2 regions of the Cobetia sp. 1AS1 genome follow, and region 1 is predicted to be linked to the other one. Evidence: predicted binding sites of a transcription regulator. Region 1 holds the regulator's gene; the other holds the start of a gene.
What was found. The regulator PhoB, encoded in region 1, activates phosphate uptake and scavenging genes when phosphate is short. The targets are predictions, from matches to a motif close to TGTCATANNNNTGTCANA.
Positions count from the first base shown of each region.

Region 2: a site for PhoB is predicted at 5,636-5,653, ahead of QD280_RS03480 (bifunctional 2',3'-cyclic-nucleotide 2'-phosphodiesterase/3'-nucleotidase). Genes of this name have one in related genera too.

Region 1 is NZ_JARWKU010000003.1:250,963-258,714, reverse strand. It holds gene yccS (YccS family putative transporter) at 1-679, opposite strand, end outside; gene QD280_RS08330 (DUF2780 domain-containing protein) at 870-1,286, shown strand; gene QD280_RS08325 (hypothetical protein) at 1,453-1,809, opposite strand; gene QD280_RS08320 (HU family DNA-binding protein) at 1,983-2,258, opposite strand; gene QD280_RS08315 (FAD-dependent oxidoreductase) at 2,509-3,708, opposite strand; gene QD280_RS08310 (chorismate lyase) at 4,027-4,605, shown strand; gene ubiA (4-hydroxybenzoate octaprenyltransferase) at 4,672-5,562, shown strand; gene phoB (phosphate regulon transcriptional regulator PhoB) at 5,786-6,475, shown strand; gene phoR (phosphate regulon sensor histidine kinase PhoR) at 6,483-7,752, shown strand, end outside.
Region 2 is NZ_JARWKU010000001.1:809,333-817,084, forward strand. It holds gene QD280_RS03450 (TRAP transporter substrate-binding protein) at 1-492, shown strand, start outside; gene QD280_RS03455 (TRAP transporter small permease) at 628-1,185, shown strand; gene QD280_RS03460 (TRAP transporter large permease) at 1,190-2,470, shown strand; gene QD280_RS03465 (amino acid racemase) at 2,602-3,321, shown strand; gene QD280_RS03470 (helix-turn-helix transcriptional regulator) at 3,331-4,209, opposite strand; gene QD280_RS03475 (MFS transporter) at 4,366-5,598, shown strand; gene QD280_RS03480 (bifunctional 2',3'-cyclic-nucleotide 2'-phosphodiesterase/3'-nucleotidase) at 5,790-7,700, shown strand.

The DNA.
Region 1 (7,752 bases):
CAGACTGGTCGACATTGCGCAGCGGCTCGAACAGCTGCGCCTTGAGAATCAGGTAGCGCCCCAGCTCACGGTAGAGCGTCGCCATGCTGTGCTTGAGCGGCTGGCGCGAGAACAGCGCACACCACACGACCGAGAGCAGGCCATACCAGGTCGCGCCCACCACCAGCAGCAACGGCTGAACCAGATTGATGCCCAGCCCCGGCTCACGCAGCCACTCGGGCAGGCTGCGCTCCAGCACCGCGATCTGACCATCTCCATGCTGCTGCTCGAGACTGATCATGGTGTAGACGGCCAGAATCAACGAGGCGCGCGCGATGGCGCCGTAGCGGGCATCGATGGCGCCCAGCATCGGCATCGCGAAGGTGGCCAGCGCCAGCCCGATCACGAAGGGCAGCGGCATGCCGAACAACAGCTCCACCGAGACGGCGGCGATGCTGAAGCAGGCCAGCGTCATGCCCAGCGCGCGCAGTCGGCCGCGCCAGTGATCATCGGTTTCCGCCAGCCCCGAGGCGATCACGCCCAGAAACAGCGGAATCACCACCGCCATCTCGTCGAGCCAGAACCCCACCGCCATCACGCCACCCAGCGCGATCAACATGCGTAGCGAATAGCTGAAGGCATCCAGCGTCCACAGACGACGCAGGGAGTGCATGAGGGAGTCCAGGAGAGAGCGTGTCATGAAGTGTTCCGTGACCAGGGCGCCGGGCAGCGCATTAGACTTTAGATTTATATCGCTAGCATAACACCCCGTTCTGCCGTGTCCGAGAGCCATGGCGCATGCAAGCGTTGGCGGGCGCGTCGAATGTCGAATCGCCGCGACGTGCCACTCTGAAGACTCCTGACCTCATTGGCTTTCATGGAGAATACCGATGCATCCTCTTATCGAACGCGTCACTGGCTCCCTCGGGCTGTCACCGGAAATCGCCGAGCAGGCGGTCGGCATGGTTCTCAAGTTCGTGCGTGAGCAGGGGCCGGATGGCCCGGCCGCCTCACTGCTGGGCGCCATCCCGGGGGCGGAAGGCCTGATCGGCAGCGCAGGCGAGGAAGCCGCCGAGTCCGGTGGCGGTGGCCTCATGGGCGGCCTGATGGGCGCCGTCAGCGCCTTCACCGGCGGCAGCGGTGGCGGTGCGCTGGAACTGGGCCAGAAGCTGATGGGGCTGGACCTGAACATGGACCAGGCGCGCGGCGTGGCCGATGAGACACTGAGCTATGCGCGCGAAGAAGCCGGCGATGGCGTGGTCGACCAGGTGCTCGAAGGCATTCCGGGCCTCAAGCAGTTGCTGTGACGCCTCGAGGAAGTTGAGAGGGTCTTCTCGAACAGCCCCTCGCAAGTAAAGGCTCGCAAGAAAGGCTCGCAAGAAAGGCTCGCGACAACTGCTCGTGACAAAACAACGCCCCGCTGATTCTCTCAGCGGGGCGTCTTTCGTTCATGCAGGCACGGCACAGGGTCGTTCAGCGAATGCGCTTGAGCAATGACTGCAAGCGGTTGAGCTGGGCCGAATCGCCGACCAGCCGCACGCGCTGGTCCATCAGACCTTGCAGGAAGGCACGCGGCGAGGGCTTGAGCAGGAAGGCCACCGCACTGTCACTATCGGCGAAGCGCAGCTCAAGCTCGGTATCCACCGGCAGGCCACTGCCGGTGGTGACGCCCGCGTGGGACATGCGGTAGTGACGCGCGATGCTCATGTCTTCGGTCGCGACGCCCCAGTCCAGCGGACGCTTTTCCAGCTCGGCACGAAATTCGGGGTCACGCTTGAAGGCCCGCTTGAGCAGCAGACCCAGCACCCACAGCAATATCTTGAGCTTCATGGTGTCATTCCTTGAATCGCGAAGCGTCGGTCACGCAGGCCATATGAAAATGCCACCGGCCCCGCAGGGCGGAACCGGTGGCATCAGCATGACAGCCGACAGGGCTTTTGATGACGACGATTGAAAGCCATGACGACAGCCACCCCGGGTCTGCGCTGAAGCACGAGCCGAGGTTACTTGGTCACTGCATCCTTCAACGACTTGCCGGGTTTGAAGGCAACGGTCTTGCTGGCCGGGATGGTCAGCGGCTTGCCTGTCTGAGGGTTCTTGCCGGTACGCGCCGCACGCTGGCGCACGGTGAATGACCCGAAACCGATCAGTGAGACGTCATTGCCTTTGGCCACGGTATGAGTGATCTCGTCGAGAATCACGTTCAGTACCTGACTGGCCTTGTCCTTGGATAGATCCGCACGCTCGGCGATGGCCGCAGCGAGTTCTGGCTTGCGCATGAAAAGCCCTCCTGGTTTGGCATTCTGCACGGGCGGCCAAGCCGCCGTTTCCATTGTTGTTCTTGCACTTGCTAGCGGTGGCGTATGGCGGCGACGCAATCCGCTCCCGGCAAGCTTTGCCGTATCAAACCTGTCGATGGCAGCAATCTGTCAGACGACGCCCGCTGAGCATCATGTCTGACGGAGCATTCACTATCGTGCCTGACCGCGCTGGCAGCAAGGGATTTACGACCATCGATCATGGCATCGCCTAGCCTAGCAACGGCGGCGCCTGCCGCGCTAGCTCGACTTTCCTGCGAACGGCGGCGCCTGTCAACGCATATCCAATCAAGCGTTCGTTCATATCCAGTGCACGCGCTTCGAGGTCATCGCCTTCACCGTTGATTTCCCAGCGCGCCACGGCCGAACGCGGCGGATAGGCCACCACCGGCAAGGCCGGTGTCTTGACCAGCACCGGCCACGCCTTCCAGTCGAGCACGCTCGGCTCGCCACACAGGTTGGCCGCCAGGGTGCGCGCAGCCATCTGCAGCGGCTGGACATACATGGCATTGACGCCCTCGACACTGGCGCAATCGCCCAGCGCCCAGATATGCGGCTGGGAGGTGGCCAGGTGGCGGTCGACACGGATGCCGTCACCACCGGCGCTTAGGCCCGCGGCCTGCGCCAGACGAATACGCGGCGCCAGCCCGGTGGCCAGCAGAACCACGGAGCCCGTCAGGCGACGACCGCTCTGCAGTCGCACCTCGACCGGCGCGGCCTGACGCTCGGCCTCCTCGCCCGAGCTTGCGGCGATGGTCTCGACCATCTCGCCCTGGCGACGCGTCACACCGAGCCCATCCAGCGCCGCGCCCAGACGCTGCCCCAGCGCTTGCGGCAGCAGCCCATCCAGCGGAGTTTCCTCCGGCGCGACCAGCGTGACGGGGTGGCCGGCCGCCGTCAGATCATTGGCGTATTCACAGCCGACCAGTCCGGCACCGACAATCACCACGTGCCCGTCTTCCCCGCGCTCGCGGGCCTTCGCCAGCGTCGCGCAGAAGGCCGCATAGTCGTCGAGGTCATTGATGCTCTGCACGCGTGAGGCCACTTCCGCGGCGACGGGGAAGGGACGACGCGGCGCGGCGCCGAGTGCCAGCACCAGCTCGTCATAGGCCAGACACTCCTCGCCCAGCCATAGCTGGCGGGCATCACCGTCGATGGCGGTGACGCGTTGATGGGTACGCAGCTCGGCATTCAGCTCGTCCACCAGCGCCACCGGCGCCTGACGCGACAGGTCGGTGGCCGACATCTTCTTGGCGAAGGCGGTGGACAGCATGGGCTTGGCGTAATCGTGGCCGCTATCCTGGCTGATGAGGATCAGCCGGCTGTCCTTGTCACGCGCACGCAGCGCGCGCGCCAGACCAATGCCCGCCATGCCGGTACCAATGATGACAAGGGTGCGAGGGTCGCGCATGGCACCATCTCCTGAGATCGATCCGAGGGAAGCGCTGATGAAAGAGCGCCAGCAGCGTCCGTCATGAACGCCGATGAATGCGCCCAGCATACCAGCCCGCCAGCAGTGCAGGCATGCCTGAGCGGGAGGCCTTGCCGCCCGGCCATGCTAGACTCGCCATTTCGTCATCCTGACAGGGAATTCACCGTGGTCCGATGCCCAGCAGGCGAGCCTCATCGCGCAGCGCTCACGCCACAGACCTCCACCTGTGAGGCGCCTCATTCGTCAGCCGAACCCCTGTGCCAGCCTGCGCCTCGCTGGCCTTCACCCACGCGCGTCATGCCCGCTGCTTCGGCGACGGTGCGCCGTCATTGGCAGCCGGCTGCCGCGCTGCAAGGTGTCATGCCGGCCGGCTGGTGGGCGTGGCTCTCCTCGACGGACTCGCTGACCCAGCGTCTTGCCAGCGCCATGCAGCAGCAGGATGAACGCGATGGCCAGCCCATCCAGGGCCTGCGCGTGCGCCTGCTGCTGCAGGACACCGGCCCCGCGCGGCTGGACGAGGCACGCCTGCTGGGCATCGGCCCACGCCGGCATGTCTGGCGACGCGAAGTGGCACTCTGTCATGGCGATACGCCATGGGTGATCGCACGCTCGCTGGCGGCGCTGGACCTGGCCCACGGCCATCGCCTCTCGACGCTGGGCGAGCGCTCGCTGGGCCATTGGCTGTTTCGCCAGCCCGACCTGACCCGCAGCGCCATCGATGTCAGCCGCGCCCCGCTGGTGCTTTCGAGCCCCAGGCCGCTGGCCCGCACCACCAGCCTGTGGATGCGCCGCTCGATGTTCTCGCATGGCCGCTTCAAGGTGCTGGTGCAGGAGGGCTTCACACCGGCCTTCCAGCACGCGCTGCAGCTGGCCTGAGCCTTGCTGGCCGACTGGCCTCGTTTCTCTCTTCCCTTGCCCACTACCACCCGCCCAGGAGCCATGATGACCGCGTCATCCACTTCCGCCGCTTCGCGTCCTTCCAGACTGGCCGACTACCTCGCCCTGACACGGCTGGACCGCCCCATCGGCACCTGGCTGCTGATGTGGCCGACCCTATGGGCACTGTGGCTGGCGGCAGATGGCATTCCCGAGCGCACGACCCTGCTGATCTTCATCGCCGGGGTCTATCTTATGCGCGCCGCCGGCTGCGTCATCAACGACTACGCCGACCGCCATTGGGACAAGCATGTCGAGCGCACGCGTGATCGGCCGCTGACCTCGGGTCGCATTTCGGAACGCGAGGCGCTGACGCTGTTCGGGGGGCTGGTCGCGGCCGCCTTCGTGCTGGTGTGCTTCACCAACCTGACCACGGTGCTGCTGTCGATCGTCGCCGTGCTGCTGGCGGCCAGCTATCCGTTCATGAAGCGCTTCCATCATCTGCCTCAGGTAGTGCTGGGCGCCGCCTTCGGCTGGGCGATTCCAATGGCCTTCGCCGCGACGCTGGAGGAGGTACCGACCTACGGCTGGTGGCTGTTCGCGGCCAACCTGATGTGGACGGTGGCCTACGACACCGCCTACGCGATGGTCGATCGCAACGACGACCTCAAGGTGGGCATCAAGTCCACCGCCGTGCTGTTCGGGCGTGCCGACAAGCTGATGATCGGCCTGTTGCAGCTGGGCATGCTGGCGGTGTTGATCGGCATCGGCCTGCAGCTGGCGCTGGGCATCTTCTACTGGCTGGGGCTGGCTGCCGCCGCCGTCACCTTCGTCTGGCAGCAACGTCTGATCCGGGAGCGTGAGCGTGCGCCCTGCTTCCAGGCCTTCCTCAACAATCATTGGACGGGTCTGCTGATCTTCGCCGGTATCGCCCTGGCGACCTGGCCGATGAGCTGACTCCTGCATAAACATTAGTATTATTTAATTTAAAGCAACCCCTGCCCTCTATTGCTCCCCAGCCCACGGTTCATGCCTGCCTGCCGCGCCTCCAAGGCGGCTGGCAGGCTTGCGTGCAAGCTGCCATGCTGGCAGTTGTCATCTCGTTGTCATATAAGCGGGTTGTAATCGTCATCGACTTGTCATTCTGGCGCGTGCGCCGACTGCTGCATGGGATCTAGCGATGAGCTCCAAGACCGTACTGATTGTCGACGATGAATCCTCGATTCGCGAGATGATCGCCGTTGCCCTCGAAATGGCGGATTACCGCGTGCTGGAGGCAGACAATGCCCAGGACGCCCACGCCATCGTCGTCGATGAAAAGCCCGATCTGCTGTTGCTGGACTGGATGATGCCGGGCACCAGTGGCCTGGAGCTCGCGCGGCGTCTCAAGCGTGACGAGACCACCTCGGAGCTGCCGATCATCCTGTTGACCGCCAAGGGCGAGGAAGACAACAAGATTCAAGGCCTGGAAGCCGGTGCCGACGACTACATCACCAAGCCCTTCTCGCCGCGCGAGCTGGTCGCCCGTCTCAAGGCCGTGCTGCGTCGCACCACTCCCAAGGGGGTCGAGGAGGCGGTGGAAGTCGAAGGCCTGATGCTCGACCCGGCCAGCCACCGCGTCACCGCCCACGGCAACTCGCTGGATGTCGGCCCGACCGAATATCGCCTGCTGCAGTTCTTCATGACGCATCAGGAGCGTGCCTACACGCGCAGCCAGCTGCTCGACCAGGTATGGGGCGGCAACGTCTATGTCGAGGAGCGCACCGTGGACGTGCACATCCGTCGCCTGCGCAAGGCGCTGGGCACAGGCCATCAGCATCTGATCCAGACCGTCCGCGGCACCGGTTACCGCTTCAGCGCTCAGGCCTGAGGGATTCATGCGCTATTGGACCAACGAGCTATGGCGCCTCGGCTACCTTGCCGGTGGCTTCGGCCTGATCGGTGGCCTGCTGGGCCATCTGGGCTGGGGCCTGGCGCTGGGTCTTTCGCTGTATCTGTTCGTCCATCTCAAGCACTTGAAGAGCCTCTACACCTGGCTGATCACCAATCCCCATGAAGAGCCGCCGCCCGGCGATGGCGTCTGGGGAGACCTGCTCGATCGTCTCTACCGCTACCAGAAGGGCCAGCGTCAGGCTCAGGAGCGACTGCGCAGCATCCTCAACCGTATCCAGGAATCCTCCGAGGCCATGCGCGACGGCCTGGTGATGCTGGACAACCACGGTGACATGGAATGGTGGAACAGCGCTGCCGAGCAGCTGGTCGGTCTCAAGGCCAGCCACGACCGCGGCCAGCACATCACCAACTATCTGCGTGACCCCGTCTTCATCGACTACTTCAATCGGCTGGCCTACCGCGAGCCGCTGACACTCCAGTCGCCGCTGTCTGACAACCTGACGCTGCAGATCTCCATCACCCTGTTCGGTGACAACGAGCGTCTGGTCATGCTGCGTGACGTCACCCGCCTCTATCGCCTGGAAGAGATGCGCCGCGACTTCGTGGCCAATGTCTCCCATGAGCTGCGCACGCCGCTGACGGTACTGGCCGGCTATCTCGAGACCTACTCCGATTACGCCGATGACCTGCCACCGCGCTGGCAGCGTGGACTGGGCCAGATGCAGAGCCAGACCGACCGCATGCAGCACCTGGTCGAAGACCTGCTGACCCTGTCACGCCTGGAAACCGACGAACTGTCCGACAACGGTCGCTGCATCGACATGAGTGCCCTGCTCGGCCATATCCGCGATGACGCCGAAGGCCTGTCCCAGGGGCGCCACACCTTCTCCATCGAGGCCGATGCCAGCCTGTCACTGCGCGGTGAGGAGCAGGAACTGCGCAGCGCGATCTCGAATCTGGTCTTCAATGCGGTGCGCTACACCCCCGAAGACTGCCATATCACCCTGCGCTGGAAGGCGGATGACCAGGGCCTGCTGGTCGAGGTGGAAGATGATGGGGATGGCATCGACCCGGTGCACCTGCCGCGCCTGACCGAGCGCTTCTACCGCATCGACAAGGGCCGCAGCACCGCCACGGGAGGCACCGGCCTCGGGCTTGCCATCGTCAAGCATGTGCTGATTCGCCATCAGGGCCATCTGGAGATCGACAGCCACCCCGGCGAGGGTGCGCGCTTCCGCTGTCACTTCCCCGACG
Region 2 (7,752 bases), on a different contig from region 1:
AAGATCCGTGTGCCGCAGAACAAGATCATGCTCGCCACCTATCAGGCCTGGGGCGCCAGCCCGATCAGCATGTCGTGGCCGGAAGTCTTCACCGGTCTGCAGCAGGGCGTGATCGATGGCCAGGACAACCCGGACATCGTCAACTACACGATGAAGTTCCAGGAAGTGCAGAAGTATCTGACCGAGGTCCACTACCAGTACTCCCTGCAGCCGATCGTCATGGGAGTGCGTACCTACAACAAGCTCTCTGACGAGGAGCGCGAGATCATCGATCGCGCCGGCCTGGAAGCCCAGCTCTATGCGCTTCAATTCCAGCTGACCGAGGCCTCTCAGGCGCGTGCTGCCATGGAAGCGGAAGGGGTGCAGTCCGCCCAGCTGACCGACGAGGACAAGTGGATCAGCATTGCCAAGGAAGAAGTCTGGCCGCAGTTCTATGAAGAGATCGGCGGCAAGGAATCCTTCGACGAATTGCAGAAAGCATTGGGCCACTGAGCCCGAGTGGGCGGGATCGCTCGCGGCGTCAGCGTGAATGACGCCTGAGCGACCCCCGCTGTGTTCAATGCTATCGAGCAGGGATACCAGACAGTGCTGGTATCCCTCTCACAGTTCATCGTGAAGGAGGCTCGCATGTTGGCCAGATTGAACAATATCGAGGATTACGCCTGCCGCTTTCTGCTCGCGGTCTTCGTACTCCTGCTGTTTTCCCAAGTGGTATTGCGTGTCGTGTTCGGTATCGGCATGGCATGGATGGAAGAGCTGGCACGCTACGCCTTCGTCTGGTTCGTCTTCCTGGGGGCTGCGCACGCGGCTCACTTGAGTGCCCACAATCGGCTGCAGACCCATATCAATCTGCTGCCGCGCAAGGTGGCCAACGCCATCCTGCTATTCGTCGACCTCATCTGGGCGCTCTTCAGCCTGATCATCGCCTACAAGAGCCTGGATCTGATCGGGCTTCTCACCGAGTTTCCCTATGAGTCACCGGCGCTCGGCTGGTCGCTCGCCTACGTCTATTACATCTTCCCCGTGGCCTTCACCTTGATGGCCTTTCGCGTATTGCAGGTGCAGTTCCTCAAGCTGGTCAGAGGCATCGAGCCTGGCAACGTGGACGACGAGGAAGTGAAGCGCATCACGGAAGCGGCCCCGGATGCCGCCGATGACACCCGCACCGCCAAGATGGGAGGCTGATGCCATGGCCGCGACTATTCTGTTCTCTCTGTTCGGTGCACTGCTGTTTCTGGGCTCACCCATCGTCGTTGCCCTTGGGGTGGCGTCCATGGCGGTCTATGTCGTCAGTGGTGATGACATCACCTCGCTGGTCGAGCTGGCGTTCTCGGCGATCAACTCCTTCCCGCTGATGGCACTGCCGTCCTTCATTCTGGCGGGCGCCCTGATGGGCGACGCCGGCATCGCGCGGCGTCTGATTCGTATCGCCGAAGAGCTGGCGGGGCCGGCCGCAGGTGGCCTGGGGGCGGCAGCGGTGATGGCCTGCATGTTCTTCGGCGCCATCTCCGGCTCGGGTCCGGCGACCACGGCGGCCGTGGGCATGCTGGTGATTCCGGCGATGATCGAACGTGGCTACGGCCGCAGCTATCCGGCGGCGATCACCGCCACTGCTGGCGGACTGGGCGTCGTAATTCCGCCCAGCATGCCGTTGGTCATCTACGGGGTGACCGCCAACGAATCGATCTCGGCGTTGTTCATGGCGGGTGTCATCCCGGGCATCATGCTGGGGGCGGCCCTGATGATCGCCAACTACATCACCGCCAAGCGCAACGGCTATCAGGCCCAGGGCGAGCCGTACGACAAGGCGCGTGTCTTCAAGGTGCTCAAGGAAGGCTTCTGGTCATTGATGGCACCGGTGGTCATCCTCGGCGGCATCTACAGCGGTCTCTTCACGCCGACCGAAGCCGCCGTCGTCTCGATCTTCTATGCGCTGTTCGTCGGTGTCTTCATTCACAAGGAGTCCTCGCTGCTGGGCTTGAATGAAGCCTTCCAGAACACGACCTGGCTGACCGGTCGCGTGCTGATCATCATGTTCACCGCCACCGCCTTCGGTCGCATCCTGGTGGAGCATCACATTCCGGCCATGATCGCCCAGGGCATCCTCAACATCACCGACAGCCTGTGGCTGGTGTGGGTGCTGGTGATCGCTTTCCTGCTGATCGTCGGCATGTTCATCGAGATTCTGGCCACCATCATGATCGTCACGCCGGTGTTGCTGCCGGTGATGGTGGAGCTGGGCGTCGACCCGGTGCACTTCGGGATCGTGCTGGTGGTGAGTCTCGGGATCGGCTTCTCGACCCCGCCGCTGGGCGAGAACATGTTCATCAGCTCCAGCATCGCCAACGTGTCCATCGAGAAGATCTCGGTGCGTGCACTGCCGCTGGTCGGCACCATGGTGCTGATCGCCTTGCTGCTGGCCTTCGTGCCGCAGCTGACGATGTGGCTGCCGGACATGATGGGCTTCTAGCGGCGCAGCGGAGGGTGAACACAGCCCTTCGTGAACAGTGCCTCATGAAACAGTTTCTCGAGAGGGTGCCGGCCACGTCGCCATCCTCTCGAGCCTTGATCTTCAGTGAGAGTGTTGTCGGAGAACGACCAATGAGAAGCTCGCATGACGCCTCGGGCGCAGAACATATCGTCGTGGGCGTGTTGGGCGGCATGGGGCCGGATGCCACGGTGGCCTTCATGCAGCAGGTGATCCAGGCCACGCCGGCCGAGGACGACATCGACCATGTACATATGGTGGTCGACAACAATCCCAAGGTGCCGTCGCGCATCAAGGCGCTGCTGGAAGGGGGCGATGTCTCTCCGGGGCCTGCCATCGCGGAAATGGCCCAGCGACTGGAGCAGTCCGGGTGTGATTTTCTGGTCATGCCCTGCAACACCGCCCACTACTACTGGCAGGATGCGCAGGACGCCGTCTCGATTCCGGTGTGGCATATCGTCGAGCGCACCCTGGACCGGGTGGCGGCGCAGTGGCCGGGCGCACGTGTCGGCATGCTGTGTTCCCCGGCGCTGCGCAAGATTGGCCTTTACGAAGGCTTCATCGAGTCGCGTGGTCTGTCGCTGGCCTATCCCCGGGATGAGGACGCGATGCTGGAGGTGATCCGCAGCGTCAAGAAAGGCCAGGTGAGTGACGCCGTCGTCGGGGGAGCCTTCCGTCAGGCAGCTGCTGACCTGGTGGCGCAGGAAGCCGATGTGCTGGTACTGGCCTGCACGGAGCTCTCCATTATCAGCCATCTGCTCGATGACCGGCTGCCGATCGTGGATTCCGTCGAAGCGTTGGCCGTCAGCGTGGCGCAGGCGGCCACTCAGTAAGCGTCGCCGTCACGCGCCGCCCATGCCACTGCCCGAGCGGCGTTGCTCGCGTTCCTGCAGGTAGCGGGCGGGCGTGGTACCGAGCAGCTTCTTGAACATGCTGATAAAGGCGTTGACGGACTGATAGCCGACGTCTTCCGAGACGCGCTGCACGCTCATGCCTTCGGCCAGCAGGCGAATCGCCACCACCAGGTGCAGTTGCTGACGCCAGCGGCTGAAGCTCAGGCCGGTGTCACGCTGGACAAGCCGGGCGAGGGTGCGTTCGCTCATCGCCAGTTCGCTCGCCCACTCGGCCAGGGTGCGTCGGTCGTCCGGGGTCTTGATCAGGGCATCGCTGATGCGGGTCAGCCGCGGGTCTTCTGGCAAGGGCAGGTGCAGACGTTCGCTTGGCATGCAGGCCAGCTCTTCCAGCAGCACACCGACCAGCCGCGCGGTCGGCCCCTGTTCAGGATACGGCTGGGGTAGCTCCGCCAGGCGCAGCACCAGCTCACGCAGCAGGGGCGAGATCGACAGCGTGCAGCTGTGGCTTGGCATCTCGAGCGCACCGGGCTCGATGAACAGGTGGCAGACGCGGCCGCCACGGGTCAGATGATTGCTGTGGGGCAGATTGCCGGGAATCCAGACCCCGCTGTGCGGGGGCACCATCCACAGACCTTCCGGCACGCGACTGGTCACCACGCCATGCAGGGCGATGACCAGCTGTCCCTTGCGATGCTGGTGGATCGGCACCTCCATCACCTGCTGGCCGGTCTCGACATGCAGGGCGCTGGCCGGGATCTCGTAGACATCCGGGTCATGCTCGCAGACGCTGCTGGAGAAGGGCACCTGATCGGGGCCACAGGTGCTGACCCCGGGCGATGACGGTAGGACGGGTATGGTCACTGACATGGCGGCTCGCAGATTGTCTGATTTCAGTGATCTGATGTCATGATGGCTCAATTCTGCAGTGGGCGAGGGGATTAAGCTAGCCTCACTCTGTGCGCGGACTCATCTCTTGGGTGTCGTCCCGCCATTACCCCGTTTCACGATCGCTGCGAGCGCCTCATGACTGAACTCTGCCACTCGTCTCCTGTCCGGCGACTGAGCCATCCGGCCGTATTGATCGCCGGTATCCTGTTGATCGCCATGAACCTGCGCGCGCCCTTCACCAGTATCGCGCCACTGCTGGAGCGCCTGCAGGCAGCGCTGGGCTTCAATGCCACGGCGGCTGGCCTGTTGATGATCCTGCCGCTGCTGGCCTTCGTCGTCGTCTCACCCTGGGTGCCGCGCCTCGCCAGAGGTCTCGGGCTTGAACGCAGTCTCTTCCTCGCCTTGGTGGTGATTGCCGCAGGCATCGCGCTGCGGGTGCAGGGCAGCATGCTGGCCCTCTACCTGGGTATCGGCCTGATCGGGGCGGGTATCGCCGTGGGCAATGTGCTGCTGCCCAGCCTGGTCAAACGCAGCTTTGCGCAGCATGTCGCGCTGCTCACCTCCTGCTATGTGCTGACCATGGGCATCATGGCCGCCATCGCCTCGGCGCTGATGGTGCCGTTGGCCCAGGGCAGCAGCGCTGGCTGGCAGTACGCGATGCTCATAGTGGTCGTTTTGCCATTGGTGACGATGGGGGTGTGGTGGCCGCAGTTGTCACGTCGCTCCCTGCCGGCGGCGGCGAAGGTAGCCGAGAAGGGTGCAGCGCGTCCGGTGCGTCAGGCAGCGGTGTGGCACTCGCCACTGGCCTGGCAGGTGACGCTCTTCATGGGCATCAATTCGCTGCTGTTCTATACCGTCAACAGCTGGCTGCCGAGCATGCTGGCGGACAATGGCTTCTCGGCCGAGAAGGCGGGCTCGCTGCATGGTCTACTCCAGCTGGCTTCGGCCTTTCCGGGATTGATTCTGGTGCCCCTGATGCCGCGCCTGAAGGATCAACGCCTGATCGCCTTCGCGACGCCCTGCATGTCGCTGGTGGGGTTCATCGGGCTATGGCTGATGCCGGAGTGGGCACTGGTGTGGGTGCTGTTGCTGGGCGCGGGCTCCGGGGCCAGCTTCATTCTCGCCTTGTCATTCATGGGGCTGCGGGCGCGCGATGCCATGCAGTCGGCGTCGCTGTCGAGCATGGCGCAGACGCTGGGCTATCTGCTCGCGGCCATGGGACCGCCGCTGATCGGCGCGCTCTACGACATGCAGGGCAATTGGCAGCTGGCACTGATGGTCTGCGCCGTCCTCAGTGTGCTGATGGCAGGTGTCGGCTGGCTGGCGGGCAGGGACCGCCAGTTGCCTGAGGCGTCGGCATCTGAATAATGGAGCGCTGCCCCCAAGGGGCACTGGCACATCCCCCCATGACAAGGAAGTGAGAGATGGCGAATGCTTCATCGGCTAGCGAAGATCAACGGGCGTCTGACTCGCCAGGTGTTGCGCAGCACCCCGGGCGTCAACGCAAGCAGCGTCTGCGGGCAGCCATCCTTGGCCTGGCCAGTCTCGGAGGTATCTTCATGATCGCTCAGCCAGCCAATGCCGCGACGCTGTCACTGCGCGTGATCGAGACCACCGACATCCACGCCAACGTGATGGATTACGACTATTACAAGGACCGGCCCAGCGTGCGCATCGGCCTGGTACGCGCGGCAAGTCTGATCAAGCAGGCGCGTGCCGAGGTAGCCAACAGCGTGCTGCTGGACAATGGCGACCTCATCCAGGGCAGTCCGATGGGCGATTACATGGCGGCAGAAGGTCTCGAGGAGGGTGATGTCTTCCCGGCCTACAAGGTCATGAATCAGCTGGATTACGATGTCGGCAATATCGGCAATCATGAATTCAATTACGGGCTCGAGTATCTCGAACGGACGCTGTCCGGCGCGCAGTTCCCCTATGTGAACGCCAACCTGCTGGACGCCACGACAGGCGAGCCGTACTTCACGCCCTACCAGATCACCGCCCATGCCTTCACCGACAGTGAGGGCAACGCTCAGACATTGAAGATCGGCTATATCGGCTTCGCACCGCCGCAGGTGATGACCTGGGACCGCAAGCACCTCCAGGGCCGCCTGACGGCCGAGGACATCACCGAGAGCGCCAGGCGCTGGGTGCCCGAGATGCGCCGGGCGGGCGCGGATGTGGTGATCGCCATCCCGCACTCCGGCATCTCGACCGACCCCTACCGGGTGATGGCCGAGAATTCGGTGTATTACCTCTCGCAGGTCGAGGGCATCGATGGCATCGCCTTCGGGCATGCCCATGCCGTCTTCCCCAGCGAGGAATTCGCCGAGGTACCGGGGGCCGATATCGCCGGGGGCACCCTGAATGGCGTGCCGGCGATGATGCCGGGGCACTGGGGCAGCCATGTAGGCGTGATGGATCTCGAACTGAGCAATGCCTCGGGCCAGTGGCGGGTAGTGAGCGGTCAGACAGAAGCCCGACCGATTCAGGTGGGTGGCGAGGCACAGGTGGCGGAAGATGCCGAACTGGCGGCGCTGGTCGATCATGAGCACGACGCCACGCGCGAGTACGTCAATCGCAGCATCGGCCGCGCCAGTGCGGCGATGAAGAGCTATCTGGCGCTGGTGCAGGACGACCCGACGATCCAGATCGTCAATCGCGCCCAGGCCGATTACGTCAAACGCTTCGTCGAAGGCGACCCGGACCTGGAAGGCTTGCCGATTCTCTCGGCGGCTGCGCCGTTCAAGGTCGGCGGCCGTCACAATGACCCGACCCAGTTCACCGAGATGGAGGCGGGCGAGCTGAGCTTCCGCAATGCCGCCGATCTCTATCTCTATCCGAATACGCTGGTGGCGCTCAAGGTCACCGGCAGGGAAGTGCGGGAATGGCTCGAGTGCAGCGCCGGCCAGTTCCATCGCATTGATCCGGATCTCGCCACGCCCCAGGCCTTGATCAACTGGGAAGGTTTCCGCAGCTACAACTTCGACGTGATCGACGGCGTCGACTATCGGGTGGATGTCACGCAGCCGGCGCGTTACGACGGCAATTGCACGCTGATCGAGGCCGATGCCCACCGTATCCAGGGCCTCACCTACCAGGGCGAGCCGGTCAAGGACGACGATGTCTTCCTGCTCGCGACCAACAACTATCGCGCCTACGGCGAGGACTTCCCCGGCACCGGAGAGTCGCATGTCGCCTTCGCGTCACCGGATGAAAATCGCAGCATTCTGGCCCAGTATATCTCGCGACAGACGCAGCAGCAGGGCGCGGTGGACCCCGCGGCGGATCACAACTGGCGGCTGGCCGCGATCGACACCGATACCCCGCTGGACATTCGCTTCACCACCGCCCCCGGCGCGGATGCGCAGCAATTCATTGATGCCCAGGCGGTCTACCCGATGACGTTGGTGGACCAGGACGAGATGGGCTTTGCCCGGTATCGCGTCGGGCTGGACCGGATGAAATAGCCAAGGCAGCGCATTGTCGAGCACGTCGTTCCTGGCCTGGATTCAGGTAGGA